2 regions of the Cohnella hashimotonis genome follow, and region 2 is predicted to be linked to the other one. Evidence: riboswitches for the same ligand, from Rfam matches in the RefSeq annotation. Region 2 holds a riboswitch; the other holds the start of a gene.
What was found. Region 2 has a riboswitch for glycine ahead of gcvT (glycine cleavage system aminomethyltransferase GcvT). Riboswitches for the same ligand answer to the same signal wherever they lie in the genome.
Positions count from the first base shown of each region.

Region 1: it holds a riboswitch for glycine, as region 2 does, so the genes downstream of both, gcvH (glycine cleavage system protein GcvH) here and gcvT (glycine cleavage system aminomethyltransferase GcvT) in region 2, are expected to answer to the same signal.

Region 1 covers NZ_JAGRPV010000001.1:6,851,940-6,867,135, reverse strand. The annotation lists gene KB449_RS27280 (AraC family transcriptional regulator) at 190-1,068, shown strand; gene KB449_RS27275 (extracellular solute-binding protein) at 1,473-2,870, shown strand; gene KB449_RS27270 (carbohydrate ABC transporter permease) at 2,959-3,852, shown strand; gene KB449_RS27265 (carbohydrate ABC transporter permease) at 3,894-4,775, shown strand; gene KB449_RS27260 (cache domain-containing sensor histidine kinase) at 4,785-6,593, shown strand; gene KB449_RS27255 (response regulator) at 6,593-7,840, shown strand; glycine riboswitch at 8,261-8,369, shown strand; glycine riboswitch at 8,373-8,453, shown strand; gene gcvH (glycine cleavage system protein GcvH) at 8,547-8,939, shown strand; gene KB449_RS27245 (hypothetical protein) at 9,437-10,183, opposite strand; gene KB449_RS27240 (gluconate 2-dehydrogenase subunit 3 family protein) at 10,309-11,085, shown strand; gene KB449_RS27235 (GMC family oxidoreductase) at 11,108-12,823, shown strand; gene KB449_RS27230 (glycoside hydrolase family 88 protein) at 13,003-14,127, shown strand; gene KB449_RS27225 (GDSL-type esterase/lipase family protein) at 14,141-14,845, shown strand; gene KB449_RS27220 (hypothetical protein) at 14,983-15,196, shown strand, end outside.
Region 2 covers NZ_JAGRPV010000001.1:3,040,507-3,055,702, reverse strand. The annotation lists gene KB449_RS12305 (xylulokinase) at 1-365, opposite strand, end outside; gene KB449_RS12300 (alcohol dehydrogenase catalytic domain-containing protein) at 383-1,426, opposite strand; gene KB449_RS12295 (Gfo/Idh/MocA family oxidoreductase) at 1,442-2,461, opposite strand; gene KB449_RS12290 (DeoR/GlpR family DNA-binding transcription regulator) at 2,697-3,494, shown strand; gene KB449_RS12285 (hypothetical protein) at 3,594-3,761, opposite strand; gene KB449_RS12280 (erythromycin esterase family protein) at 3,797-5,068, opposite strand; gene KB449_RS12275 (threonine aldolase family protein) at 5,126-6,232, opposite strand; glycine riboswitch at 6,343-6,447, shown strand; glycine riboswitch at 6,451-6,547, shown strand; gene gcvT (glycine cleavage system aminomethyltransferase GcvT) at 6,663-7,772, shown strand; gene gcvPA (aminomethyl-transferring glycine dehydrogenase subunit GcvPA) at 7,782-9,140, shown strand; gene gcvPB (aminomethyl-transferring glycine dehydrogenase subunit GcvPB) at 9,137-10,615, shown strand; gene KB449_RS12255 (deoxyribonuclease IV) at 10,772-11,662, shown strand; gene KB449_RS12250 (FusB/FusC family EF-G-binding protein) at 12,217-12,867, opposite strand; gene KB449_RS12245 (polyprenyl synthetase family protein) at 13,060-13,986, opposite strand; gene KB449_RS12240 (response regulator transcription factor) at 14,000-14,635, opposite strand; gene KB449_RS12235 (sensor histidine kinase) at 14,632-15,196, opposite strand, start outside.

The DNA of each region.
Region 1 (15,196 bases), 3.8 Mb from region 2:
CGCGCTCTCGTTTGCATATGATCGCATCGCGCCGACCGTACCGCATCGCATTGCATCGCATTGCACGGCATCACATCGTATCGCACCACATTCGTCGCATCGCATCGTCATCCGTCCGAAACTGCACCGGAATTGTCGGACCTCTCCGTACCGATCTTGTTAATCTTGAAGGCGAAGGGAGGTTGGCGCATGAACGGACTTGACCGGTTGAACGACGGGCTGGCGTATCTCGAAGCGCATCTCGCGGACGAGGAGGCGCCGGATATCGGGGAAGCCGCTCGGCGGGCCTGCTGCGGCGAGCATCATTTTCGGCGCATGTTCGCATCGCTCGCGGGGGTGACGCTGACGGAGTATGTACGGCGCAGACGGCTGACCTTGGCCGCCTTCGAGTTGATCGGCAGCGAGGCGAGGGTCATCGACATAGCCGTGAAGTACGGCTATGGTACGGCGGATTCGTTCGCCCGCGCCTTTCAGGCGATGCATGGCTTGACGCCTTCCGAGGCGCGTCGGCTCGGCCGGCCGCTCAAGGCCTATCCGCGGATGACCTTCCGATTGACGATCGAGGGAGGCGACGAGATGAAGTATCGGTTAGTGGAAAAGGAAGCGTTTCGCATCGTCGGCATCATGAAGCGGGTGCCTTTGATCTATGAAGGCGTCAATCCGCACATCGCCGAGTTATGGGGCCGTCTGACGCCGGATTTAATCGCTGAGATTAAGGGGCTGTCCGAGATTGAGCCGGCCGGGCTGATCAGCGCCTCGGCCAACTTCTCCGAGGGAAGGAAGGACGGCGGCGAGGTCGATCAGTACATCGGCGCCGCGACGACGCGGGAATGTCCCGCGCATCTATCCGCGCTGGAGGTGGCCGCTTCGGAGTGGGCCGTATTCGAGGCGACCGGCGCGTTTCCGTCGGCCCTGCAGTCCGTCTGGGGCCGGATTTACGCCGAGTGGTTTCCGTCCTCCAGCTACGAGCTGGCGCCGGGTCCCGAGCTGCTGTGGAACGAGGGCCAGGACACGAGCAAGCCGGACTACCGGAGCGAGATCTGGATCCCGGTGCGAAGAAGGTTATAGGTTACGTACAAAGGAGTCTCCCGAACCGCGGGTAGCGGGGAGGGAGACTCCTTTGCGCTGCGCGAAGATTGCGTGCGAGCGCTGTCGAGGTGCGGGTCCGCTGCAAGCGAGAAACGAGCGTTACATAAATAGCGTGCTGCTGCATTGCCGGAATGCGGGTTGACGGAAGCTGCAAGCGTAAAAATTGCGGCTGCAGCAGCGGAATGCGGGTCGACGAGCGTGCGGGTCTGCGGAGGCTCCCCCTCAACTCCGGGCAGCGCGCGAAGTCCGATGTTGCGCAAACCATATTCGCACCATTTTCAAGCCATATTAAGAAAACAAACATCGACTCCTAAGTATACGCATTGTATGCGATTACACCTCCGAGCATAATGAGGCTATACCAAGTCAAGGGGGATTTGAACATGAATACGACCGGCAAAAAAGTGGCTGGCACCGCGATGGCGGGCTTCCTCGCCGTCAGCCTGGCAGCTTGCGGTTCTTCCAATAACGGCAACAACGGCGGCGACGCGGCGGCTTCCCCATCGGCTTCGGCCTCCACGTCCGCTTCGGCTTCGGCCAGCGCGCCTGCCTCCTCCAGCGCAGCCAGCGGCGAGAAAGTCACGATTACGTTCCAGAACATTTATCCGGACCCGACCGATCCGAAATACAACATGCTGCACAAGATCGTGAAGCAGTACGAGACCGATCACCCGAACGTCCATATCGAGCTCGACTCGCTGAACACCGACCAGCAGAAGCAGAAGCTGAAGACGCAGGCCGCCTCCAACGAGGTGCCGGACATCACGATCGTCAACCCGTCCGCGCAGATGAAGCCTTACGTCGACGCCGGCCTGTTCGCGCCGCTTAACGAGATGGTCGAGCAAAACGGCCTGAAGGACACGTTCCAATCCGGCATCCTGGACTACTATACCTTCGACGGCAATCTGTACGCGCTGCCCGACGGCAACAACATCGCGCTGCTCTACTATAACAAGGCGCTGTTCAAGCAAGCAGGCATCGACGCGCCGCCGACGACGTTCGAGGATCTCGTCGCCGACGTGAAGAAGCTGAAGGAAAAAGGCATCCAGCCGATGGCGATCGGCGAGAAGGACACCTGGACCGGCTCGTTCCTGTTCATGAACGTGCTGCTCCGCACGAACGGCGGACCGGGCTTCCTGAAGGACGTCGTCGACGGCAAAAAGACGTTCGAGGACCCGGCGTTCACGGGCGCGGTCGACGCGTTCGAGCAGCTCGTGCAAGCGGGCGCCTTCCAGGAAGGCGCGACGAGCTTCGACTACAACGCGGGCGAGAACCTGTTCAAGACGGGCAAAGCGGCCATGTACTTCATGGGCAGCTGGGCGACCGGCGGCATCGAAGTATCCGACGCGAACAAAGACGGCAACGTCGGCGTGTTCAAGTTCCCGACGGTCGGCGGCAAGGGCGATCCGAACCAGTTCATGCTGGCGCCGGGCAGCGCGTTCGCGGTATCCAAGAACAGCAAGCACCTGCCGGAGACGCTCGACTTCCTGAACTACTTCATGCTGAACTATCCGAAGGAAGCGTTCGCGGTCAAGGGCGCCGTCGGCGTCGCGCAAAAGGTGGACGGCGACTACAAGGCGGCCGGCTACTCCGACATGGCGATGGAAGTGCTCGCGATGTTCAAGGACGTCACGGGCGGCGACATCTCCTTCGACAATACGATGAACCCGGCTACCTCCCAGGCGCATCTGTCCAGCATCCAGAACCTGTTCGTCTCCAAGAAAGACGCGGCTGCGGTCGGCAAGGAGCACCAGCAGGCTTACGAAGACAACAAAGAATAATCGGCGCAGACGATAGCGGTACGGAGGGGGACGCCCGGCGCCTCCCTCCGCATCCGTATCGCCGGAGCCGCTGAAGGAGGCGTCAGCCTTGAATGTACTGAAGGTATCCCGCTGGACGATCGCGGCGTTCGTGCTGCCTTGTCTGCTGCTGTACGTCGGCCTCGTTTTCGCGCCGATCATCGTGTCCTTTTATAACGCCACCCTCAATTGGAACGGCATCGGCGTCGCCAAGCACGTCGGTCTCGACAATTTTCACCGCATGTTCACGAACGACTCGGTATTCTGGCCGTCCGTCCGGCGGACGTTCATGCTGGCCGGCTTCTCCATGCTGGTGCAGCTGCCGCTCGCGCTGTTCGTCGCCATCCTCATCAGCCGCTTCGTCCGCAAGCCTAACTTTCTCGTATCGAGCTACTTTATGCCCGTCATCCTGTCCGTCGCCGTCATCGGGCAGTTGTGGAAAACAATCTACAACCCTGCTTCGCAAGGCGGCATGATCAACCAGATCCTCATCAAGCTCGGACTGGACTCCTGGACGCACGCCTGGCTGTCGGAGCCGAAGGTGGCGATCTACGCCATCATCGTCATCGGGCTGTGGCAGTATCTGGGCTATCATATTCTCATTCAATTTACCGGAATCCAGAACATACCGGCCGATATTTACGAAGCCGCCAAGATCGACGGCGCCGAAGGCTTCAAGGCCGACCGATATATTACGCTGCCGATGATCGTGCCGATCTTCAAGATCTCCGTCGTGCTCTCGTTCATCGGCTCGCTGCAGTCGTTCGACCTCATCATGGTCACGACGGCCGGCGGACCGGCGCACGCGACGGACGTCCTGGCCAGCCATATGTACAACATCTCGATCCTGTCCCAGAAATACGGCTACGGCAGCGCCATCGCCTGCTTCCTCGTCGTCGTGTGCCTGGCTGCGACGGTCATCATCAACCTGCTCTTCAACCGCATCGAGAAGCGCTACAACTAATGCCGCCAATGCCGCGAAAATAGGAAAGGGGGCGCAACCCCATGAGCCAATCCGCCAGCATCGCCGTCCGGGAGCCTGCCGTCCAGACTCGAAGGCGCGGGTTTTCCCTCAAAAAGACGATCGTATTCGGCTTCTTCGGCGTCCTGCTCGTCACGCAGCTGTACCCGCTGCTGTGGCTGCTCATCTACTCGGTCAAGACCAACGAGGAGATTCTGTCGGGGAGCTTCTTCGCCCTGCCGGCCTCCGTGCAATGGAGCAACTATTCGAACGCGCTCGCGGGCGGCCGCTACTGGCACTACCTGCTCAACAGCGTGATCGTGACCTCGGTCACGATGGTCTGCGTCATTCTGCTCGCGTCGCTCGCCGCCTTCGCGATTACGCGTTTTCGCTGGAAGTACGGCCATATCGTCATGCTGATCTTCCTGATGGGCCTCATGATCCCGCTGCAGAGCACGCTGCTGCCGCTCATGCTCATTTTCAAAAACATCCACGTCCTGAACACGCGCTGGGCGATGATCCTGCCCTATATCGCGTTCCAGATCCCGATCGCCGTCTTCATTATGAGCGGCTTTCTACGCACGATTCCGCACGAGATCGAGGAGTCGGCCATCATGGACGGGGCGAACGTGCTGCGCATTTTCCGCAGCATCATCCTGCCGGTATCGGTGCCGCCGATCATGACGGTATGCATCCTGACGTTCATCAACGTGTGGAACGAATACATTCTCGCCGCCACGTTCATCTCCAAGGAAGCGCTCAAGACGCTGCCGTTCGGCGTGTACAGCTTCGTCAGCCAATACTCGGTCAACTACGGGGCGATCGGCGCCTTCCTCGTGCTCGGAGCGCTGCCGGTCATCCTCGTCTACTTCCTGCTGGCCGAGAAAATAACGAAAGGCATGGTAGCGGGCGCGGTTAAGGGATAAGATGAGAGAATGAGAAAAAGATTCCAGTCCATCCATGGCCGCTTGTTCCTGATCTTCCTCTTCAGCATGCTCGGGCTTCTGCTCATCGTCAGCCTCGTCTACTATCAGCGGGCGACCGAACAGATCAGGGACAAGGTCGGCGTCATCGCGAAAAAAAACATATCGCAAACGGTCGGTCTGTTCGAGCTCATGCTCAAAGGCTACGACAGCGTCACCAAGTCGCTCAACAGCAACAACGAGCTGATGCAGCTGCTGCAGCAGAAGACGCCCGCGGGCTCCCCGGAAGTAAGCTCTGTCAACCGGGAGCGGCAGATCACCGATATTCTGGGCGCGATCTTCTATTCGCGGAGCGATATCGTCGGCATCCACGTCATCTCGAGCCAGGGCAAGGTGTACAGCTTCGACCGCTCGATCGGATCTTCGACGCGGGATTACAAGATGACGGACTGGTATGCCGAGCTGCAAAAGTCCAAGGGGGATATGCGCTGGCTGGGCGTATACCCGCAGGCGCCGATGAGCGGCGGCATCGACAGCCCGGTGTTCGCGTTCGGCCGCCAGCTGTTCGAGCTCAGCACGATGAAGTCGGTCGGCTATGTGCTGATCGAGACGGAGGAGGACCCGATCCTCTCGGCGCTCTCCAACGCCAGCATCGGGCCGGGCAGCAGTGTCGTCATCCGCGATTCGGCCGGAAACGTGATTGTCCGGACCAGGCCGGAGGTGGATGGTTCCGAGGCGGAGGCATTGCCCGCCGACTGGCCGGGCGCGCTGAAGAAAAGCGAGGTCGCCGTCCGCGACCGCAAGGACGCGCTGCTGACGGCGGCCCGGATCGGCACGGCGGACTGGACGGTTATCGGCGTGACGCCGAAGCGCGACCTGAAGCTGGAGCTGAAGCAGACGCAGCGGTTCCTGCTCACGGTCGTCATCCTGCTCGTCGCGGCGGCCACGGCGCTGGCGACGCTCGTGTCGCGCTCGTTCTCCTCGCCGTTCAAGCGGCTGATTCAGCAAATGAAGCAGGTCGAGTTAGGGAACTTTCAGGGGCGGGTCCGCGTCCATTCCTATCAGGAGCTCAACGTGCTCGTGGGCTCTTTCAACCGGATGGTCCAGCAGATGGACAACTTGATCGAACGAGAAAAGCTGCTGTCGATCAGCGAGAAAAACGCCCAGCTGCAGGCGCTCCAGTCTCAGGTCAACCCGCACTTTTTGTTTAACACGCTCGACATGATCTATTGGCTGCTCGACGAGCGGGAGAACGACCGGCTTGGGCGCCTGATCCTGGCGCTTTCTCGGATTTTTCGGTACAGCAGTGACTGGGAAGAGGCCTCGCGCGCGCCGCTCCGGCTTGAGCTCGAGCAGCTGCGCCACTATCTCACCATTATCGAGACGCGGCTCGGCGGTCGCGTTAATACCGAGATCGAGGTGGAGGAGCGCTGGCTCGGCGCCCAGGTGCCGAAGATGATCCTGCAGCCGATCGTGGAGAACGCCGTGAAGTACGGGCTTGAGCCGCTAAGCCGAGAAGGCGTGCTACGGATTTGCTCGGAGGAGACGGAGGACGCGCTCGTCATCGTCGTCGAGGACAATGGCGTCGGCATGGACGAGGAGACGCTGCTTCGCATCCGGCAGTCGTTGGAGGATGCGGCCGCGGCGCCGGCCCGGCAGGAGGATGCCGCAGGACGCCGGGGTATCGGGCTCGCGAACGTGCACCGCCGCATTGCGCTGATGTACGGGGAAGGGTTCGGGCTTCGTATCGAGAGCGAATGCGAGCGCGGCACGAAGATTATGGTTTCGTTTCCGAAACCCGCAGAAGAGGGGGATTCTTGATGAATATTCTCGTCGTCGACGACGAGGAAGTCATCCGCAGCGGCATCGAGCGGACGATCTCCCGCGGTTTCCCCGAGCATCGCGTCCTGCTCGCGGGGAATCCGGAAGAAGCCGTACAAGCGCTTCGGACCAAGCATGTCGATCTGGTGCTGACCGACGTGCTGATGCCCGGCATGACGGGACTTGAGCTGATGGCATTTTCCCGTCGCATGCAGCCGCAGGTGAAGTGGGTCGTCATCTCGGCGCATTCGGAGTTCGCGTACGCGCAGGAGGCCGTGCGGCTCGGCGCCAGGGACTATATGCTCAAGCCGATCGGCAAGGAGTCGCTAATCGGACTGATCGACGAGCTTGCGCGCGAGATCGCGGAGGAGAGCGAGCGCAACAAAGAAGCCGACCTGATGAAGCGCAATCTGCGGTTCCTTCGGGAAGGCGTATTCGCGCGTTGGGCGTCCGGTCTCGACCTGGGCGGCATCGATATCGCGCCGTTCACGGAGAGCCACCCGTACTTCAACCTGCTTATGGTGCGTCTGGACAGCGATGCCGATACGAAGCTGGAGCACTTCATCGTAGAGAACGTGCTGACCGAGCTGATGGATTCCGCCGGCAAAGGCTTCGTCGCGAGCATTGACGCGCACAGCCTGCTTGGACTCGTGACGCTGCGGGAGGAAGCTGGGCTCGGCCTGCTCGTCGACAAGCTCCGCACCCATCTGAAGCGTTACTTGAAAACGCCGTTCCAGGTGCTGCATTCGGGGCGCATCGACGATCTGGCAGCCGTGCCCGGCGAGGTGCGCCGCATGCGAAGCGCATCGTCCGCGCAGGTGTACGATCACTACGCGAGCGGGGGAGAAAAGGCGATCGAGGTCGCGGTTCAGTACATCCATACGCATTTCGGCGAGGAGATCGGACTGGAGAAAGTGGCGTCGATCGTGTACCTGAACCCGGTCTATTTCAGCCAGCTGTTCAAGCAGAAGGCGGGGACGGGCTTCAAGGAGTACGTCACCAACCTGCGAATCTCGCGTGCGATGGAGCTGCTGGGCGGCTCGGAGCTGAAGATCGGCGATATCGCGGAGCGGGTCGGCTATCCGGACGTGCGCCACTTCTCCCAGGTATTCCGCAAGAAGGCGGGCTGCACGCCGTCCGAGTACAGGCAGGAAATGAAAGGCGGCGCCGCAATTGAATGCGGACATTCGCAGGAGGCAAGCGGGCGGGAGGAGCGCGGGACGGAGGATGAAGAGAGGCAGGAGTAGGAGGATGTGCAAAGGAACCCAATCCACTGAAGCGACCTAGCCGCCACCAATCTTACTAAACCGTCAAGCGCATCCAATCACCGAAGCCACCGAAGCCACCGAAGCCACCGAAACCACCGAAACCACCGAAACCACCGAAACCATCGAAGCCACCGAAGCCTTCCAGTCCTCCCCGCAGCGGACATAGCATCCGCTATTTCGCCGCAAAGCGCTTAAAATCAAGCCTTACGGACACCAGATTCTTTATTTATGCAGTTAGCGTTTCATTGCGCTTCATTTTAAGCAATAGCGGATGCTGTGTCCGTTTTATTCGTCGACGCAGCTTCGATGACCAGTAAAAGTTTGTTTGATTCAGCCAAATCGATTGACATCCATTCCCCGCGTGAATTAAGCTATCCGTGTAAAATCTTATATTTGCGGATGACGATGGCAGGGAGAGACTGCGCCGACGGCGCGGCACCGAAGGAGCAAGTCCGCGGCCGGCCCGCCGCAGGATCAAACTTTCAGGTAAAAGTACCGCCATCCGACGCGCCTCTGGAGAGAGCGAACAGCCACCAAAGGGGTAAGGGCGGAGCGAACGCCCCGTCTAATCTCTCAGGTACCCGGGACAGAGCATACGGCAGCTTGCCGTTGCTCTGTCCTTTTTTGCCGTTCGGCGCTTATTGCGGCAGGCAGCGGTGCGACCTTAAACGAGAGGATGACGAAGATGAGCGAGATCAAGGCTGGTTTGGGTTACACGGAGGAGCATGAGTGGGCGGAGGCGACGGCGAGCGTCATTCGGGTTGGCATCACCGATTATGCGCAGAGTCTGCTCGGAGACATCGTCTTTGTCGAGCTGCCCGGAGTAGGCGATGCGCTCGCGGCGAATCAGCCGATGGGGACGATCGAGTCGGTCAAGACGGTGTCGGATCTGTTCAGCCCGGTGGACGGAAAAGTCGTACGCGTGAACGAGGAGCTGCTGACTGCGCCGGAGAAGGTCAACGCGGACCCCTACGGAGAAGGCTGGATCGTCGAAGTCGAGGTGGATGGCGATCCCGCGGAGGCGGTCGGCGGTCTGATGGATGCCGGGCAATACGAGACATTCCTCGCGAGCAAGTAGCCAGACTTTTACGCAGACGATCAATGACTGAAGCTGTAAGCTCGGAACGGCCTGCTTCATGATGCGGGGATAAAATATCGCCTTCTGTAAACCAGTAGCTAAATGCCTGCATCCGTGCAGGCTTTCAGCCGATTTGACGAGCGGAAGCGAAAATGCCTGCAAATCAGCATCTATTTAGCTGTGAAACCCGAAAATCACAAAGGGAAAGAGATCAAAGCCTGCAGATTCGCATCTTTTTATTGTTCGAAGTCTGTCATGTAGAAAAAGGATGTAAATTTGCAGGCATTCATCTGTTCCCCTCCGGCAGGCGAATCGCGCTCACGGGAGGCATTGTCCGATCGCGCATCGCTGCCGGCGTCACTCTGGAATTTGGCGCGGTCTGTAATGCGTTCAGACGGTCGGCGTCAGGCCGCTAACTGTATAGGCTACTGCCAAAGAACCGCCAGGCGATCTTCCCTGGCGGCTTTTTCCTATGTCTGCTTTCAAATATCTCCGAATTACTTCCCATCCTTCGCCGCGCCGGCCAGCCTCATCAGCTGCGCGATCTCCTGATCGTGGCTGCCGGACGTCCCGTCCGCGCCTTGCGACCGCAAGCGGTCGATCAGCGCGACGGCCTCGGGGCCGGCGACGGTGACGATGCGTTCGCCGAAGCCGCGGTCTTTCAGCCATTGCTCGGCTGCGGCCAGCGTATCCGTCCTGTCCGTGTCGACTGAGCGTATGCCGATGCCGCCGTGCGGACCGGGCTCCGGTCCTTTGCCGGACAGGCCGCCGGTATTGCTCAGCAGCTTGCGCTGAAGGTGATCCGTCGAGGACGCGGACGGTCCCCGGTCCTTGGCCGCGAGGAACACCGTATCGTTTGCCACGAGCACGCGAACGCCTGCCAACCCTGCGCCGGCAAGCTCGGCCTCCAGGTCCGACGAGGCGCCGCGCCCGCGCAGCCCCGAGCTGCCGATCCGGCTCAGCACGCCGCTGCCCATGCCTTGTCCCGACGCGCCGTATTGGTTGGTCGTCCTCGTCTTCTCCCGGTCGACGCTCGGGATGACCGCCGGATCGTGCTGTCCGGCGATCTGCGGCCGCTGCACGGAGTGCAGCTTCAGCCGGTCGTCTACGATGCGCTGCGCGTCTGCCGCTTGCTTGACCGACTGCTCGCGCAAGCTGTGGCTCTGGCAGGCGGCCAGCGTCAGTACGCTTGCGGCGCAAGCGATCGCGAGCATCCGGCGCTTTGTTGCGATTGCGGTTGCCATGGCGAATCTCCACCTTATATTGGATTGGTTTGAAGTTAGCATAGCCAGCCGCCCGGAATGCATAAGGACTTAATTTTGGAAAAAACTAATCGGGAAAATCCGGAACGAAAATTGGAGGTGAAAGGATGGCTGACCAGAATCACAAAGGCGGCTCCGGCCATGACAACGTCGAGCAGCCTTCCCGGCGGAAATTTCTCGTCCAGGCCGGCTATGCGGTCGGCGGCGTCATCGTGGGCGGGGCGCTCGGCAGCCTGATCCGGCCGTCGAAGAAAACGGAGAACGCTCCCCAAACGGGCGAAGGCACGGCTGCGGACATCAAGAGCTACAATCGCGCGCCAATGTTCTTTACGCAGGAGCAGCTTGGCATCGTATCGGCGGCTACGGAGCGGATCTTTCCGGCAGACGACGCCGGTCCCGGCGCGCTCGCGCTCGGCGTCCCGTTTTTTATCGACCACCAGCTGGCGGGAGAGTGGGGATTCAATTCCAGGGAATACATGTCGCCTCCCTTTTACGCGGGAGAGAAGGTGCAGGGCTATCAGGGCCGCTTGAAACGGCGGGAAATGTTCGAGATCGGACTGCGGGAATTGGAAAATTACAGCCAGACGAAATTTACGAAGGGCTTCTCGGAGCTCGCGGCCGAGCAGCAGGACGAGGTGCTGAAGGCGTTCGAGTCCGACGAGGTGAAGCTGACGACGATCTCGGCGAGCGGTTTTTTCAAAATGCTGCGGAGCAGCACGCTCGAAGGCGCGTACAGCGATCCGCTGTACGGCGGCAACGCGGACATGAACGGCTGGAAAATGCGAAGCTACCCCGGCAACCAGATGAGCTACACGGACGTCATCGACAAGGACTTCGCGGTCATCGCGCCGAGCAGCCTGCAAGACCATCTAAGCGCCCACTAAGGCGGAGAGGACAAGACCAACTATGGCCAAAACGCTGCCGAAAACGGACGTCGTCATCGTGGGCGTCGGCTGGGCGGGCGGCATCATCGCCGCCGAGCTGACGAAGAGCGGGCTGAACGTCGTCGGCCTGGAGCGAGGCAAGGAACGCAAGACGGAGGACTATTTTATGGTCCACGACGAGCTCCGCTATGGACTGCGGTACGAGCTGATGCAGGATTTATCGAAGGATACGGTGACTTTCCGGAGCACGGAGAAAATTCGCGCGCTGCCGATGCGCTCGTACGGCTCGTTCCTGCTGGGCGAAGGGCTTGGCGGAGCCGGCGTCCACTGGAACGGGCAAACTTATCGCTTCCTACCGTACGACTTCGAGATTCGTTCCAAGACGATCGAGCGGTACGGCAAGAACAAGATTCCGGACGGCATGACGATTCAGGACTGGGGACTCACCTACGACGAGATGGAGCCGTATTACGACAAGTTCGAGAAGCTCGCCGGCATCTCGGGCGAGCCCAACCCGCTCGGAGGGAAGCGTTCGGCCGATTATCCGACGCCGCCGATGAAGAAGTCGCCCGCGCTCAGCATGTTCAGCGACGCGGCGTCCAAGCTCAAGCTCCACCCGTACATGATGCCGTCGGCCAATCTGTCGGAGCCCTACACGAATCCGGACGGCATCTCCCGCGCCGCCTGCCAGTACTGCGCGTTCTGCGAGCGCTTCGGCTGCGAGTACGGCGCGAAGGCGGACCCCGTCGTCACCGTGCTTCCCGTGGCGCTGAAGACGGGCAAGTTCGAGATTCGCACGCATTCGCAGGTGCGCCGCATCCTTCACCAGGGGGGCAAGGCGACCGGCGTCATGTATACGGACGTCACGACGGGCGAGGAGCTCGTGCAGCCGGCGGATATCGTCGTCGTGACCAGCTACGTGTTCAACAACGTCAAGCTGATGCTGATGTCGGGGCTTGGCAAGCCGTACGATCCCGCGAGCGGAACGGGCGTGATCGGCCGCAACTACGCATACCAGGTGCTGAAGGGCAACGCGGCCGGCTTTTTCGACGACAAGCAGTTCAACACGTACGCGGGCGCGGGTTCGCTCGGCGTATCCCTCGACGATTACAACGGGGACAATTTCGACCATACTGACCTGAAGTTCATCCACGGCGGCTCGATCAGCCTCAGCCAGACCGGCATGCGTCCGATCGCCAACAATCCCGTGCCCGGAGGGACCGCATCCTGGGGGGCCGAGTTCAAGGCCAACTCGGTCAAATACGCCAATCGCTTTCTGTCCGTCGGCGGGCAGGGGTCGTGCATGCCTTTTCGCCATCACTTCCTCGACCTCGATCCTACATACAAGGATGCGTACGGCGATCCGCTCGTGCGGCTGACGTTCGACTTCGAGGAGCAGGACCGCCAGCTCGCGCTGTACCTGTCGGGCAAGTGCGCGGAGATCATGAAGGAGATGGGCGCGAGCCATATCGACCAGCTCAAGGAGCTCGGCCCGTACGAAATCACGACGTACCAGTCCACGCACAATACGGGCGGCGTCGTGATGGGCGCTTCGCCGGACACGTCCGCGGTCAACACGTATTTGCAGATGTGGGATGCGGAAAACGTGTTCGTTGTCGGCGCCAGCGCCTTCCCGCACAACTCGGGCTACAATCCGACCGACACGGTCGGCGCGCTCGCCTTCCGGGCGTCCGAGGGCATTCTCAAGTATCGGCAAAAGGGCGGCAGTCTGGTGTAAATCGCGTAAAGGGAGAGCCTCTGCTTCGAGGAAGCAGGGGCTCTTTGGCGTGTTCGGATGGCGGATACGGCTTGCTGACATGGTTAAGTAAAGTTCATAACCTTGAAACACGGCCATTTCATTCGCATTTAGGGAATGTCAAAATAAATGGCAAGCCACCTGCAGAAGGAAGGAACAAGATGAATGTGAAGGCGAATTGGGCGGAAGAAGCCTGGCGGCAGGTCATCGACAAGATCGGCAGAACGAGCGCAAACATCGGAGCGTCATTCCCGAATGGCTCTGTCAATGGCCGCTACAACAGAAGTCCTGCGCATGATTGGGTCGCGGGATTTTGGCCGGGTCTGCTATGGTTGGTCTACCGGGACACCCAAAATGAACGGTTGAAGGAGCTGGCCGTACAATGCGAGCAGCAGATCAGCAAGACGCTGTGGGCGTTCGACGCTTTGCACCACGATGTCGGCTTTATGTTTGGGTTAAGCAGCATTAATCAATATAAGCTCCTGCAAGACGAGGAAGCCAAGCGCCACGGGCTAATGGCAGCCAGTCTGCTTGCCGGAAGATTTAATCCGGCGGGCGGGTTTATCCGCGCCTGGCCGAACTGGGGCGACGAGGATCACGCCGGTTGGGCGATCATCGACTGTATGATGAATTTGCCGCTCCTGTACTGGGCCTCCAAGGAAATCGCCGATCCGCGGTACCGTCTCATCGCCGAGATTCATGCGAATACGGTGCTTCGGGAATTTTTGCAAGAAGACGGCTCCGTTCATCATATCGTCAGCTTCGATCCGGAAACGGGCGAGCGGAAGGAAGCGCTGGCCGGCCAAGGCTACACCGCTGATTCGGCGTGGGCAAGGGGCGCGGCATGGGCTTTGTACGGATTTGCGCTTAGCTATACATACACCCGCAAGGAAAAGTATCTTTCGGCCACGAAGAAGGTGGCGCGCTTTTTTCTGGATCATTTGCCGGCAGACTCGGTGCCGTATTGGGATTTTCGTTTGCCTGCGGATGCGGATGGCATGCCCAGAGATTCCTCTGCGGCGGCCATAGCCGCTTCAGGGCTTCTGGACTTGGCCTCCTTGGTGTCGGAAGAGGAAGGAGGCGCGTATAAGCACGCAGCCGAGCGCATCCTTTGTTCCTTGCATGAAAACTACGGCGCATGGGACGAGGACGAAGAAGGTCTGCTGCTGCATGCGACCGGTTACTACGCCGCCGATATTGGCGTTGACGCACCGTCCATTTATGGAGACTATTATTTTGCCGAAGCACTGTTTAAACTGAAATATAACGGCCTGGAGCCATGGTGAAAGGATAGGGAATATGACGACAAATCGCGTACAGCTAGTTAAACCGGGCTATTTTGCAACGGCTGCCGCGGCGGACAGCCGCAGAGGAGAATTCGACATCGGCAACGAAATTTTGATCGCGCACGAAGTGCCGGTTGACTTTGTTTTTATCGGGGACTCGATCACGCATATGTGGGAGTTAAATGCCTATTTTGGCCGCGGCGGTCGTTTTATCGTGAATCGGGGCATCGGCGGAGATATCAGCAGCCATGTCCTGCGAAGATTCGATGCGGACGTCATCCAGTTGAAGCCGAAGCATGTGGTCATTAAAATCGGCGTGAACAACTTCTGGGCGATGGACGGCTGGACGGCAGGCGACAGGAAAACGGCGGAACAAATCATTCCGGGTCTGGTCCAGGATATCGAGGAAATGGTCAAGAAAGCGAAAGAGAACGATATCGTGCCGGTCGTCTGTTCCATCCTTCCGACGGATATGCCGCAATCCGGGCATAATGACGGGCGAAACGCCGGCATCGTCCGCGCGAATGAGAGACTGCAAAAAGTTGCCGCCGAACGAGGCGCGATCTATGTCGATTATCATTCGCGTATGACCCAGGAAGACGGCCGCCGGCTGCGCGAAGGGCTTGCGGACGACGGGCTTCATCCGCACGTGCTGGGCTACGATATTATGGCCGATGCTTTACGCGAGACACTGGCGCAGAAGGGGATTTATATCTAACTTCGAGACGAGTTGAATCGAGGGACCGCCTCAACAGTCATACCTGTGACTGAGGGAGCGGTCCCTCGTTTTATTTTGCCTGATGAAATAAAATGTTATATCGTGGAAATTATATATTTTGAATGGGGGGCTGCATGGTGAGAAACACGGTATCGGTTTTTCTGATGGGGATCGGCGTTCTCATTATTGCCATCGGCTTCATTGCCGGCATCGGCCTGGGCAAGGACGCGAACGGCGAATTCTCGCTTGCGATTGCCTTGTACTGGTGGCTGTCCGCACTGGCGGCCGGATTTTTGTTCATCGGCTTGTCGGAGGTCGTCCATCTGCTGCAGAAGCTGCTCGACCGTTCCG
Region 2 (15,196 bases):
CAATCCCGGATGAGCGGCATCGCGGCTTCGCAGCGGCTGTCGAGCCAGGAGTCGTAGGGCGTCATGGCATGCCAGTCTTCGTCGACGCCGAGCACGCCCGCCATCTGGCCGCCGATGCCGACTGCCGCCACGCGCGCGGGCGAGACGCCCGTTCGATCCATCGCCGAACGGATGGCGGAGACGACCGAGCCGAACATTTCGTCCGGATCCTGCTCGACCTGCCCTGGCGCGGGACGAATCAGGTTCGAAGGCACGAACGCGCTGCCAAGAATCTGGCCGTCTGCCGCGATAAGCGCGGCTTTGGTCCCCTGCGTGCCCAGGTCTACGGCGATCGCGCAGTTCGAGCGGCTATTGTCGGATGGCATTTAACTCCTTCTCCCCTCTAGTCGAACGCAATGACCGTCTTGATGCCCTGTGAGCTGCCGGCGTGGCGGAGCGCCTCGTCGAAGCGGCCGATCGCATAGCGCGCGGATACGAGCTTGCCGACATCCAGGATGCCGCTCGCGATGAACTGCAGCGTCTTGCGGAAATGCGCGTTGTTCGCCTTCGTGCTGCCCGTTACCAGCAGCTGCTTGTAATGGATGACGTTCGTGTCCAGCGCGACGGGCACGCTATCCTTGGGCAGGCCGCCGAAAAAGTTGATACGTCCGCCCATCGCCGCAAGCTCGACCGCGAGCTGCTGCGCTTCGGGCGACGGATTGGCCGTCACGATGACGTCCGCGCCCCGGCCGCCGGTCTGCGCTAGCAAACTTTCCTTCAACCCGTCTGCCGGCAGCGCGATGAACGAAGGATCGATCCGGCGCGCCAGCTCCAGCCGGCCCGTCGATCGGTTGCTCAGGAAAACCCTGCCAGCGCCTGACATTTTGGCCAGCTGCGCATACATGATGCCGATCGGACCGGCGCCGATGATCAGCACGTCGTCTCCGGCGCGGATCGGGCACTGCTCGATCCCGTTGTACACGCACGACAACGGCTCGTTGACGGCCGCATGGTCGAACGTCACCTGCGCCGGCAGCTCGACGACGTTGCCGAAGCGCAGCGCCTGCTCCGGCACTCGAACATACTCGGCGAAGCCGCCGTCCATCTGAACGCCAAGCGCCTCGTAGCTTGCGCACAGATGCTGGTTGCCGCGGATGCATTCCCCGCAAATGCCGCAGCCCATGTTAGGCGCAATGCCGACGCGCATTCCGACCCGGTAGCCGGTCGTAAGCGAACCGACCTCGACGATCTCCCCGCTCAATTCATGCCCGAGCGTCCGCGGCGATTCCGCCGAGATGCCCGGAAATCCGTTTTTGATCATCCGCATATCCGTGCCGCAGATGCCCGCGCTCCTTACCTTGACGAGAATCTCCCGATCGGAGATGACCGGCATTGGCACCTCGTCCAGCCGAATATCGCCGGGTCCGTACAATCTGGCCGCTAACATATTCGCTTCTCCTCCCTAGAGCCTGACCGGCGCGCCGGTCTTGATCGACGCGTTGCCGGCCTCGACGACACGCACGGCCATCTTGCCGTCATGCCCCGTCACGCGCGGCGGCCTGCCTTCCAGAATGGCGGCGATGAAGTCGGTATCCTCGGCGAGATAGGCTTCCTTGAAAAGCGACCGCCAGCTGTTCATGAACGGCCGTCGGAGGAGCCGGTCCGGACCCGCGACGATCGTCGTCTTCTCGTGCGTCTGACCAAGAAAGATGACGCCTTCGGTGCCGAGAATCTCCACCCGGCTGTCGTATCCATAGCGGACGGCGACCGCGCCGTCAATGCTAGCCTGCGCGCCGCTCGCGAAGCGGGCGGTGAGCGAGACATTGTCGTAAAAGTCCGGGAAGTCGGCCGAGACATGCCGGTTGCGGTAGTTGCCGCCGATCGCATACACCTCGGACACCTCCGAGTCCGAGAACCAACGGATCGTGTCGATGTCGTGACTGTTGACCTCGGCGAGCGGGCCGTTGCTCTTAGCCAGATCGTACATCCAGGGCATCGGCTGGCTCGGTCCGCGCGTCAGCGACTTGACGAGCACGACTTCGCCGATCGCACCTTCGTCGATCGCGCGTTTGGCTTCGACGAAGCTCTCGTCGAAGCGTCTCATGAACGCGACCTGCAGCGTGACGCCGGCCGCCTCGCAAGCCGCGATCATCTCGTCGCATTCGCGAACGCTTATCGCCATCGGCTTTTCGCACAGCACATGCTTGCCCGCATGCGCGGACGCCACGACGATATCGCGGTGATAGATCGTCGGCGTCACGACGACGACGGCGTCGATCTCCGCGTCCTCGAGCGCTTGCTTGTAGTCCGTATAGTAGCGGTCGATTCCAAGCTCCTTCGCAGCCGATGCGGCCGTTTCCTGGTTCGGGTCGACGACGGCGACAAGTCTGGCCAACGGCACGTTTTTCCGGAAGTTGGCGGCGTGGATCATACCCGCTCTGCCTGCTCCGATGATGCATACGCCGATCTCTTTTTGCTGCATGAGCCCTTTCACCCGCTTTTCAAAAGTTGATTATTGCTGTCGTTCGCACGCGTTTTGTTGTTGTTTAATTTCGACTCAGTAGGTTTTAAGCTTATCACTCATCACTTTACGAATAAACGACAATCATTCGCTGTTATATAGTATAATTCAGAAGACTCATCTACTCGATTGATCATTTTTGCGATCGGATGATCTAATTTGCGATAATCATTCAACCTTTAAAAGGAAGATGGCCATGAACGAGGGAAATTCGGACGTCATGTTCGCCGAGGAGCGGCAGGCAGCCATTGCCAAAATGGTTCAGGAGCGCGGGAAGGTGCTCGTACCCGACCTTGTCGCCTTTTTCAAGATGTCGCCGGCTACGATTCGGGGCGACCTGCGGGATCTCGAAGCAAGGGGTCTGATCAAGCGCACGCATGGCGGCGCGATTCCGAGCGATGCCGCGACGGTCGGCTTCGAGCCTGATAACAAAGACAAGACGGTCAAGGATTTAAGCCTGAAGGAAGCGATCGCCAGAAAAGCGGCAGAGCTGGTCGAGGACGGCGATATTATCATTTTGGATGCCGGCATTACGACCAGGCAGATGTGCAATCACCTGCAGGGCAAAAAGAACCTGACCGTTATCGTCAACGATATTGAGATCGCTTCGATGCTTGAGCGCGTAGACAACGTGTCCGTCGTCGTCATCGGCGGCATGCTGCGCCGACATTTTCACTGTACGGTCGGTCCGTTCGCCGTCAAGCTGCTCTCCGAGCTCAACGTAGACAAGGTGTTCCTCGGCACCAACGCCTTCAGCGTCCGCAAAGGCTGCACGACGCCGGACATGAACCAGGCCGAGGTCAAGCGGACGATGATCCGGATCGCGACGCAGGTCGTGCTCTTGTGCGACAGCGCCAAAATCGGCAAAAATTCGTTCGTCCAATTCGCCGAGCCCGGCGAGATCGACCTGCTGATCACCGACAGCCGGATCACCGAACAGCAGCTTCACGAGATGACCGAAGCGGGCATGGAAGTGATGGTCGAACAAGTCTAGTGAACCTGCAGCGGGCTTAACGTCAAAAAGACGCCGTGGAGGCGCCTTTTCGTTCGTTCAGTATTTTCTTTTCGTTCATTCGGTATTTTCTTTTCTTCGTCACTCTCTTCTCCGCTTACCCGATTCCTGCGTATGCTTACCGTAAGGCCCGGGGCTGACCTCCGGCGGCTGAATCAGCACGGGCTCGTCCGTTATGCGCGTCTCGTGCTGATCGACGATGCCGGCCTGCTCCGTTTTCAGATCGTGCAGCTCTTTTTCGATGGGCATATGGATCTCCTCCTTCAGAAGCTGGCTTGGCGGGGCTATGAAAAGGCTGCTTCAACGGCAAGCGGCGCAAGCGCGGAAGTCCGGTCCAGAAAAATAAATGCGTCGTATCGTTCCGCCAGCGTCGTGGGCACGTAGTTGCCCCGCTCGTATTCGGGATGATAAACGACGCCGATCGCGCGATGGCCAAGCTTCGATTCGCGCAGCACCTGCTCGGCGTCGTCGAGCAGGAGCAGCTTGTCGGCAGGCTCGAACCGATGAAGCAGCTCTTCAAGGCTTCCGGACTGTGCCGGGGGCACCTTCATCTCCTCAAAAGGGCGTCCCCAACCTCGTCCGGCGATCACGGTTCCTTCATAAGTACCGAAGCCTATTGAATAGACATCGCCGTCATGCGTCTCGCGCAGCAGCTGCCCGACATTCACCATGCCTTCATCGGCCATGTCCGTCGCGCGCGCGTCGCCGATATGCGTATTGTGCGCCCAGACGACGGCCTTTGCCATTGGCCCGTGGTAGGCCATGAGACGTTCGAGCGCCTCGACCATGTGCCGGTCGCGCACGTTCCAGGATTCGGCATCGTGGCGGATCATCGTCCGGTAATAATCCTCCGCTCCCTTCACCGCGAGCGCATTCAGCTCCGCCGCAAGCGCATCCTCGCGGTCTCCCGATCGCGCACTCTGCCATTTGTCCTGCAGCTTGCGCAGCAGCGCAACGACCTCCGTTTCACAGCCCTCGCCATAGAAATTGGCCGCGATTCCGTACTGCTGCTCCTCTCGTCCGTGCGGCTCGAAGCATTCGAAGGCGCGTTTGGCCGCCTCCAGGTCGGTGCCGTCTTTTTGCGCGAGGTACTTCAGAATCTCGTCCATCGACTCCCACAAGCTGTACAGATCGATGCCGTAAAAGCCGACCTTGTCTTCTTCGGCCTTGCCGTCGTTATAAACGCGAAGCCAGTCTGCGAACGCCGCGATCTCGCGATTCGCCCACATCCAGGTCGGCCAGCGCGCAAAGTCGCGGAGGGCTTCCGCGGCGATCGTGCCGGCTGCGTCGTCGCCTTTTACATAACGGTTCAGCACATAACAAGAAGGCCAGTCGCCCTCGACGGCAATAAACTTGAAGCCCTTCTCGACGATAAGCCGCTTGGACAGCTCGGCCCGCTCGACGTAAAACTCGGACGTGCCGTGCGAAGCTTCGCCGATCAGCGCGAATTTGGCTTCGCCGGCAAGCTCCACGAGCGCTTCCGCGTAGGCTGCCCCTAGAAAAGGCGTCGCATGGCGCTCCAGGGCTTGAAGCGCTTCGAATTCGTTTTTGCGCATATCGGTCTCCTTCGCTTTAAGACAAACGCCATTCCCGCATTAGGATGCGCGCTAGCTCTAAGCCCGATACCCGTCTTCCTGCAGCTTTTCTCTCAGCAGCGCGAACGCTTGGCGCAATCGGTCATCCGGTACCGCCGCAAAGCGGTCGCCGATGCTTACCTCATAGGCGCTGCCACCATCCTCAAGCCCCTGGACCCAAGCGGACAAGCCGACTCCCGTCGCTTCGCATACTTCCACCAATAGCGATTCCAGCGCTTCCTTCTCCAGGTCCGCTTGGACATGGAACATATTGGACGCCGGCACCGCCGGGACCGTACGGATCGGATCCCCGCAATCGTTGTACATGGCCGCCAGCGTCTTCGCTTCCTCGTAATACTGCGCCATTCTGCCGATTCGCTTGTCGAAGTAGTATTCGGAGCTGATCACATACGGATACAGACTGATCAGATCGCCGCCATGCCTGCGCTTCCAGATCTTCGACCGCGTGGTCAGCGCTGCGTCCCCCGCCAATATCGCTCCCGCGATACCGCCCAGTCCTTTGTAAAAAGAGACGTACACGCTGTCGAACAACGCGCAAATTTCGGCGGCAGACTTCCCGTAATGCGGCAAAATCTCGAACAGTCGCGCGCCGTCCAGATGCAATCTGATGCCGCGGCTGCGGCAGTAAGCGGCAATTTTCTCAAGCTCCGCATAGGGCGGCAGCTGACCGCCGATCTCCCGCTGAGGCAGTTCGAGCAGCAGGCATGCGACGTCGTCGCCAAGCAATCGGACATCCGCCGGCCCGATGAGCCGGTCGCGCTCGGCCAGCAGCACGGTCTCGATCCGGTGCAGCTCCTTCAGGCCGTCCTCCTCGTGAAGCTCCAGATGACTAAGGGGATGGTAAGCGACCTTCCCTTTCCCCGTCTCGTCGCAGTGAATCCGCAGCGCAATCTGCTGCGCCATCGTGCCGCTCGGGAAAAATACGGCCTCCGGCTTGCCGAGATAAGCGGCCATTTTCGCCTGAAACCGCTCGATGATCTCCCCTTTTCCGTACATATCGCTGCTCGCGTCCGCATCCGTTCCCTCGAATGCTTCCATCAGCACCTGGACGTTCCGTTTGCCGTGGCCGACGATCGGATACTTGCTGTTTTGGAATGCATCCGCCAAAGTCATGCTGTCGTTCATGTCGATGCCTCCCTGATTTTCGGTTCTCCCAGTATACCATGCAATTTACCGTTGACACTTCCTCCCAGACTCATGTATGAATAGATTGTAACGACAAAAGCATAGTGCGGATGATGGCAGCGGGAGAGATCGCCCCTGATGAACGTGGAGGCGGCGCCGAAGGAGTAACCCTCGCAAGAGGAGAATCTCTCAGGCAAAAGGACCTTTGCCGGACGCGACTCTGGAGAGCATTCCGCGGCGGGACGCGGGATCACCCACGGGGAAACTTGGTTCCGGGTACGGATTCAAGGTAACTCTCAGGTACAAAGGACAGAGCGAAAAGAGGACGCAGGCAGCTTCGGCTGGGGGCGCGCTTTCTTTTTGCGGCTGTCCTTTTTTGCGTCGAAACGGGATCGATCGAGACTTTGATTCAAGGAGGCGAACGACCACGATGACCGAATTAAAAAGAACCCCGCTCTACACGGTCTATGCCGAACTTCCCGGCATCCGCTGCATCGACTTTGGCGGCTGGGAGCTTCCCGTGCAATTTTCGGGGATTCAGAAGGAGCATGACGCGGTTCGTCAGCAAGCCGGCCTGTTCGATGTCTCCCATATGGGCGAGTTCATCGTGACGGGCGGCGGCGCGGAACGCTTCCTGCAGCGGGTGACGACCAACGATGTCTCGAAACTGACGGACGGCCAGGCACAGTATACGCTCATGTGTTACCCGAACGGCGGCGTCGTGGACGACCTGCTCGTCTACCGGATCGCTGCGGATCATTACATGGCCGTCGTGAACGCCGCCAACATCGACAAGGACTTCGCATGGATGCGATCCCATCTCTTCGGGGACGTTTCCCTCGAAAATGCTTCAGACCGCTACGCCCTGCTCGCCCTTCAAGGGCCGCGCGCTGCCGATATCCTGGATGCTGCCGGCGCGACGCATGACGTTTTGGCGCTCCCCTCCTTCCGCTTCAATGAGCAAACGCCGCTGGCCGGCGCAGACGTGCTGATCTCCCGTACAGGATACACCGGCGAGGACGGCTTCGAGCTCTATGTCCCCGCCGATCGGGCGGCAGACGTCTGGCACACGCTGATGGCTGCGGGAGAACCGTATGGACTCGTGCCGGCCGGTCTCGGCGCCCGCGACACGCTCCGCTTCGAAGCGCGCCTGCCGCTGTACGGGCAAGAGCTGTCCGACACGATCACCCCGCTGGAGGCGGGCGTCGGCTTCTTCGTCAAGCTGGACAAGGAAGACTTTATCGGCAAGGACGCGCTGGTGAGACAGAAGGAAAAAGACTTGCCCCGCAAGCTTGTCGGCATCGAGATGATCGACAGAGGCATCCCCCGCTCCCACTACCCCGTATTTGCGGGGGATCTGCGGATCGGCGAGGTGACGACGGGAACGCAATCTCCGACGCTGAAGCGCAGCTTGGGGCTTGCCCTGGTCGACGCTGCTTACGCCGCGCCCGGCACCGGGGTCGAAGTAGATATTCGCGGCAAACGGCTGAAGGCCGAAGTGATCAGGACGCCTTTTTACAAGAGACTGCCCAAGGAGTGATGAATCGCCATGCCAAATCTCCATCGATACATCCCTATGACCGAGCAGGACCAGGCCGACATGCTGGAGACGATCGGCGTCTCGTCCGTCGAGGCGCTCTTCCGCGACGTTCCGGAGGCCATTCGTTACCGCGGCACGCTGCCGATGTCCGGCGCGCTCGACGAGTTCTCGCTGCTGGAGCATATGAAGGCGCTGGCCGGGCGCAACGCGGACACCGACCGCTTCAAGAGCTTTCTCGGCGCCGGCATCTATGACCATCACCTTCCCGTCGTTATTAATCACATGATCTCCCGCTCCGAATTTTATACCGCCTATACCCCCTATCAGCCTGAAATCAGCCAAGGCGAGCTGCAAGCCATCTTTGAATTTCAATCGTACATTTGCGAGCTGACCGGCATGAAGGTCGCCAACGCCAGCATGTACGACGGCGTCACCGCGCTGTCCGAAGCGGGCGCGCTCGCCGCAGGCGCCACCAGGCGCAAGCAGCTGATCGTCTCCCGCGCCGTCCATCCGGAAGCGCGCGAGGCGCTCCGCACGATGGCGCGCGGGCTTAATCTGGACATCGCCGAGATCGGCTGCGCGGACGGCGTCACAGACCTCGCCGCGCTGCGCGAAGCGGTCACGGACGACACGGCGGCCGTGCTCGTCCAGTCGCCGAACTTCTACGGCGCGATCGAGGACCTGGCCGCCATCGAGCCGATCGTCCACGGCGTCAAGGGACTGCTCGTCGTCAGCGCCAATCCGATGGCGCTCGGCCTCCTCGAGACGCCGGGCAAGCTTGGCGCGGACATCTGCGTCGGCGACGCGCAGCCGCTTGGCATCTCGCAATCGCTCGGCGGCCCGACCTGCGGCTTCTTCGCCGTTGCGGAGCCGCTCATGCGCCGGATGCCGGGACGCATCGTCGGCCAGACGACCGACATCGACGGCAAGCGCGGCTTCGTCCTGACGCTGCAAGCCCGCGAGCAGCATATCCGCCGCGAGAAGGCGACGTCCAATATATGCTCCAATCAGGCGCTGCTCGCCTTGTGCGCGTCGATCTATCTGTCGACGATGGGCAAGCAGGGATTGCAGGACGCAGCTCGGCTGAATCTGCAAAAGGCGCATTACGCAGCCCGCGAACTGGCGAGGCGCGGATTCGCGCTGCCGTTCGGCACACCGTTCTTCAACGAATTCGTCGTGAAGCTGCCGTACGGCGTCTCCGTCCGGGAGACGAATCTGAAGCTGCTGTCGTCGGGCTTTCTCGGCGGTTACGACCTGGGCATCGCGTATCCGGAGCTGGCAGGCCATATGCTGATTGCCGTTACCGAGAAACGCACGCGTCAAGAAATCGACAGCTTCGCAGCCAAATTGGAGGAGGTGGCCGTATGACCGCATCGACGAATGCAGGACCGACAGAAAAAGCATTGATTTTTGAACTGAGCAAACCCGGACGCGTCGCTTATTCGCTGCCGCCATGCGACGTGCCTGAGGTTCCGGCCTCCGAGCTGATACCTGCCTCCATGCTGCGCGAGACGCCGGCCGCGCTGCCCGAAGTGTACGAAGTCGACGTCGTCCGCCACTACACCGAGTTGTCCCGCCGCAACTTCGGCGTCGACAACGGCTTTTACCCGCTCGGCTCCTGCACGATGAAGTACAATCCGAAAATCAACGAAGATACGGCACGCCTTGCCGGTTTCGCCAAAATTCACCCCTATCAGCCGGAGGAGAGCATTCAAGGCGCGCTCGAGCTCATGTACACCCTGCAAAACGACCTCGCCGTTCTCACCGGCATGGACCAGGTCACGCTGCAGCCGGCAGCCGGCGCTCACGGCGAATGGACCGGCCTGATGATGATCCGCGCCTATCACGAGAGTCGCGGCGAGCATCGGACGAAGGTAATCGTGCCCGATTCCTCGCACGGCACGAATCCCGCGAGCGCGACGGTCGCCGGATTCGAGACGGTCACGATCAAGTCCGACGAGCGGGGCATGGTCGACCTGGGGGCGCTTCGCGCGGCGGTCGGCGGCGACACCGCTGCGCTCATGCTGACCAATCCGAGCACGCTGGGGCTGTTCGAGGAGCAGATCGTCGAGATCGCGGCGATCGTCCACGATGCGGGCGGCCTGCTTTATTACGACGGCGCGAACTCCAACGCCATTATGGGCATCGCCCGGCCGGGCGACATGGGCTTCGATGTCGTGCACTTGAACCTGCACAAGACGATGAGCACGCCGCACGGCGGCGGCGGGCCGGGCGCGGGCCCCGTCGGCGTGAAGAACAGGCTGATCCCCTTCCTGCCGAAGCCGATCGTCGCCCGCCGCGAAGACGGCACTTATTTTTTCGACTACGATATCCCTCAATCGATCGGACGCGTCAAGGCATACTACGGCAACTTCGGCATCCTTGTCCGCGCGTACACGTACATTCGGACCTATGGACCGGAGGGCTTGCGCCACGTGTCCGAATGCGCCGTATTGAACGCCAACTACATGATGGCCCGCCTCGCGCCGCACTACGAGATTCCGTATCCCGGCGTGTGCAAGCACGAGTTCGTCATGTCGGGCCGGGGCCTCAAGCCCTATGGCGTGCGCACGCTCGACGTCGCCAAGCGGCTGCTCGACTTCGGCTACCACCCGCCGACGATCTATTTCCCGCTTAACGTCGAGGAATGCATCATGATTGAGCCGACCGAGACCGAGAGCAAGGAGACGCTCGACGGCTTCATCGATACGATGATTCGGATCGCCGAGGAGGCTCGCACGAACCCGGAGCTCGTCCTGAATGCGCCTTACGACACCGTCGTCCGTCGTCTCGACGAGACGACCGCCGCCCGCAAGCCGGTGCTCAACTGCGCTTGCAGCTGAAGATACGCTTGGCCGATGCGCAGCCCTCCTGATCGGAGCGGCTGCGCGCTTTTGATTTATTTGGCATTGGACCGGAAACCCCCGGCGTTTTATGATGAGGTCAACGTAATTTTACTTGCGAATGGAACTGTTCTTCCGAGGAGGCGTAATGCAGGCATGTCTTTATTAATCGGCTCGCATGTATCGATGTCCGGCAGCCGCATGCTGCTGCAAGCCAGCGAGGAAGCGGCATCGTATGGCGCAAATACGTTTCTGATCTACACCGGCGCGCCCCACAATTCCCGCCGCAAGCCGATCGAAGCGCTCAATATTGAACTAGGCACTGCCCATATGCGCGAGCACGGTATTTCGAACATTGTCGTTCATGCGCCCTTTATCATCAATCTGGCCAACACAATCTCACCGCGAACGTTCGAGTTCGGCGTCGAGCTGCTGCACGAAGAATTGGTGCGCACCGAAGCGCTTGGCAGCCGGCAGCTTGTCCTGCATCCCGGATCGCACGTCGGCGCGGGCGCGGAAGCGGGCATCGCCCGGATCGTTGAAGGGTTAAATGAAGTGCTGTCCGAAAGGCTTGACGTTCAAGTATCGCTCGAGACGATGGCAGGCAAAGGTACGGAGTGCGGCAGAAGCTTCGAGGAGCTGGCGCGTATCATCGGTGGCGTTACGCACAACGAGCGTTTGTCCGTATGCCTCGACACTTGTCATATCCATGACGCGGGCTATGACGTCGCCGCCGACTTTGACGGCGTCCTGGACGAATTCGACCGCATCGTCGGGCTGGACCGGCTTCAAGTGCTCCACATCAACGATTCCAAGCACGAGCGTGGTTCGCGCAAGGACAGGCACGAAAATATCGGACACGGCTTCATGGGGCTCGATGCTCTCCGCTACGTCGTGCGGCATCCTCAGCTGCAAGGCCTCCCCATGCTGCTCGAGACGCCGTCGATCGGGGCGAAGAAGTACGTCAATCCGCCATACAAGCACGAGATCGCGCTGCTGCGCGGCGAAGTCGACGAACCCGTCGTGAAGACGGCCGCTGTGTGCTAAACATGGAAGAGTGCCCAGCGGATTTGACTAGCATCTGAACTCGATTCGCGCGGTAGGCTATCGATGGCTCATTCGACTGCCGTTCGGACGGTTTGGTAGAACACTCGCATTCGACCATTCACTGCAATGCCTGCAAATATACATCTTTTTTGCCGATATCGCCGCATCTGGACAAAACAACTGCCAAAAAGCAGTTATTTTCCTCCCTCCACCTCATTTATGGATCGTACAGCGCATTTACCTGCTTATTTGCATGAATTTCATCATGCCTCGTGCGCCAGTTGAAAATACATGTATAAATGCAGGTTATTCGACTCGCCCGACATCCCGAAAACTCCGACTCGTCAAAAGCATCCTTGCTACTCTTCGAATCACCGCCGCCCGAGTCAGTATAAGAAAAAAAACGGTGAAGCCCTATGCGCTTCACCGTTCATTGCTCTGCTTCCTGCCTTACTTTCTTTACTTCACTGCTCTTACGTCATTGCCCTTGCTTTACTGCCCTTGCTTCATTGCCCTTGCTCCACTGCCCTTGCTTCTCTTCACAAACGATGCCTCTACTTCACAACGTTGCTCAAAAATTGCTCGAGCGGCGCCGGATCCGTAATGTTATGATTGCAAACCTCGCTGTCCGCGCACATATAATTGCCGATCGCCTTGTAGTAGTCCGGCGATGCGTTCGCGGGCCTGGACTTGGTAAGTGCCGTGAACAGGCCAACCTCCGTCTGCCGATTGCACACGAAACAGGTGCCCTTTTTGTTCGTCGGCGTGAACCTTCCCTCAATGCCGACGAGCCGGCCATCCAGCGGGTACACGATAAACAGCTTGTTCGAAGCGATGTCCGACCAGCCCAGATAGCTGATCGCTTTCCTATCCAGCGCGGCCAGATCCGGAAGCTTCAGCTTCTTGATCTTCGGATACAGCTTTTTCAGCTGCTGCTCCGTCCCGGGTTCGAACGCGATGCGGTGACTCTCCAGAGAAGCCAGATACAGCTGGAACTCCGGCGCGGTACCGAGCTCGGATCCGCGTTGGACAATCTCAAGCGCCGCTTCGTTCGCATCGGGAAACGCCTCTGCGAGCTTGAACTGCATATTGGAACGGACCGATTCGACAATCCTCGGATCCGCGACAGTCGCGCAGGCGTGCTGCAGCAGACCGACTTGTTTTTTAATCAGGTTATATTGGTGGTTTCTAATGAATGGTTGCATGCTTTTCAGCCCCTTAATTAGTATGGAACGCTAATTAGGTGCAAAGCCCATGATTAGAAACGATAACGCTGGTACGGGCGATCGGTTAACGCTGAAAGTCCGGCCCCATGCAAAGTATCGCCCTATTCGCAGGCTTTGCATGAGTTAAGCGCATTCCGGCAAAGTGATTTGCCATCAACTAACGCCCCCCTCTCAACTTGCATTATACCGAACCTCATAATCGGGGACAAATATTTCTCTGAACTTCCCCGCCCACGGCTCTTGCATCGGCGGCAGCAGATCGTACAGTTCGTTCGCTTTATCTTTGTAGAGCGCTTGCACGACCTTGCAATATTCGATGCAGCCCGAATCCCGTGCGTACTGTACAAATTCTTGTTGTCTATCGACGAATTGCTCCTGTGACAGCACTCCCTCATAATATTCGTCCAGCGCCGGAAATTCTGCGTGACTGTCTTCCAGCATGAACAGGACGGGCAGCGTATGCTTTTTGTGCAAAAGATCGTTCTTGAAGTCGAGCCTCAGCACGTCTCTCGCGTCGTTTTCAATCTGGGAAACGATCCCCCCGCATACGGCCAGCTGGTCGAGCGTCTCTTGCACATCGGAATCGATCCCGTCGAGGAGCGAATATCCCATATAGACGGCAAGCTGCATCAGTGCGCCTGACTTGTCCGAGATCATGTGAAAATAATCTTCTTCCGATTGCACCTTATCAGTGATATCTGCCTGCTGCCCTTGAATCGATCTTGCCAGCAGACCGCCGATCCTGATACCAATCCCCTGCCTGTCGCAATTGCCGAGAATCGCCGCGAACATCGCGAGTACCGCGTTGAGCGTAACGGCCGGCTCGCAAGTCATCCAAGGTCTGCCGGGGCTATCCCGATCCTGCAGATCGTCCACGATGTCCAACAGGAGTATGATCAGCTCCGTCAGCGCCGCATGCCGCTCCAGTTCGGGAGACCGCCCACCCAGCATCCGATGCGTGCAGCGGGTCATTTCCGCCCAGGACGTCTTCTCGGAAGCTTTTTCGGCGATAAAGGACCGCAGCGTCGCATTCAACGTCGCATCCCGCGCGTATTCATCCACCATCCGGTCCAGCTCTGACAACACAATTTCGTCCATGCCCGTCTCCCTCTCAACTCTGGTATTGCGAACTTTGCACGAATCTCTCGATCGCTTGCGCACGCGTTTGAACGCCGAGCTTCTCGTAGATGCGCCTCAGATAGTTGTCGACCGACCGTTTGCTGATATACATCCGTTCGGCAATCTTCTCGTACGTATCGCCCTTGATGATCAGCGTCATGAGCAGCACCTCTTCCTCGGACAACAGCTGATCGACGTTGTCTTTGCCGGACATGCTCTTCAGCTGCGACATCATGCTCTGCGGCAGCACGATATGATTGTCGAGCACGCAGGCGACAATGTGCTTCATGGTCGACTCAGTGACCCCTTTGGAAATAATGCCGCTTATCAGATTGGACAGCAGAAAAGGAAGCAGGTCCGAGACGTCGACGCCTGTGAAAATAATGATCTTGAGGTTCGGATGCGCCGCCTTTAGCCGCTCTGCAACCTGTGTGCCGCTCAGATCCGGCAGTTGATAATCCAGCAGCACCAGATCGGGACTGACGGCGGCAGCTAGCTGAATTGCGTCTTCGCCGCTCTTTGCAAACCCGGCTGTCTCGATTCTGTCCATCTGGCTGACCAACTGCAGCGTCGCCTGCGCCATCAACGGATGATCATCCACGACGATCGTTTTATATTTTCGTTTCATGCAGTCATTCCTTCTTTAAGCGGGATTACGGCACTGAACGACATGCCGCTGCCTTGACCGGACTTGATCTCGAATACGCCCCGCATGGATAAGATTCTGCTCTTCAACTGCTCCAGGCCGATATGCGAGCCCCCGATCTCTCGAACGAGATCCTGTTCGGATAAGAAGCCAAGGCCATTGTCACGGTACTGCATCACCAGCTTGCCGTTAGAAGCACTCAGATTAAAATTCACTTTTGTTGCATTCGAATGTTTTTTCGCATTGTTAATGAGCTCCTGGAACACGCGGAAAAGATGACGCTTCATCTCCATGTTGCAAGACTCGATGAGATCGATGCCTCCATACCTGAACTCGACTTCAAATGGCAAGGTAGACTGCTCTAAATCGATAAGCTTGTCAATCGTCCGTACCAATCCAAGCTCTTGGAGCAAATAAGGATGCAGCTCGAAGCAGCTTTGTCGCAAATTCATATTGATGATATCGATATAATCAAGCAAACTCTTCGCCTGCTCCGAATCCTGCCAATCGTCCGAATAATTATCAAGCAAAGCAGCCAGCTTT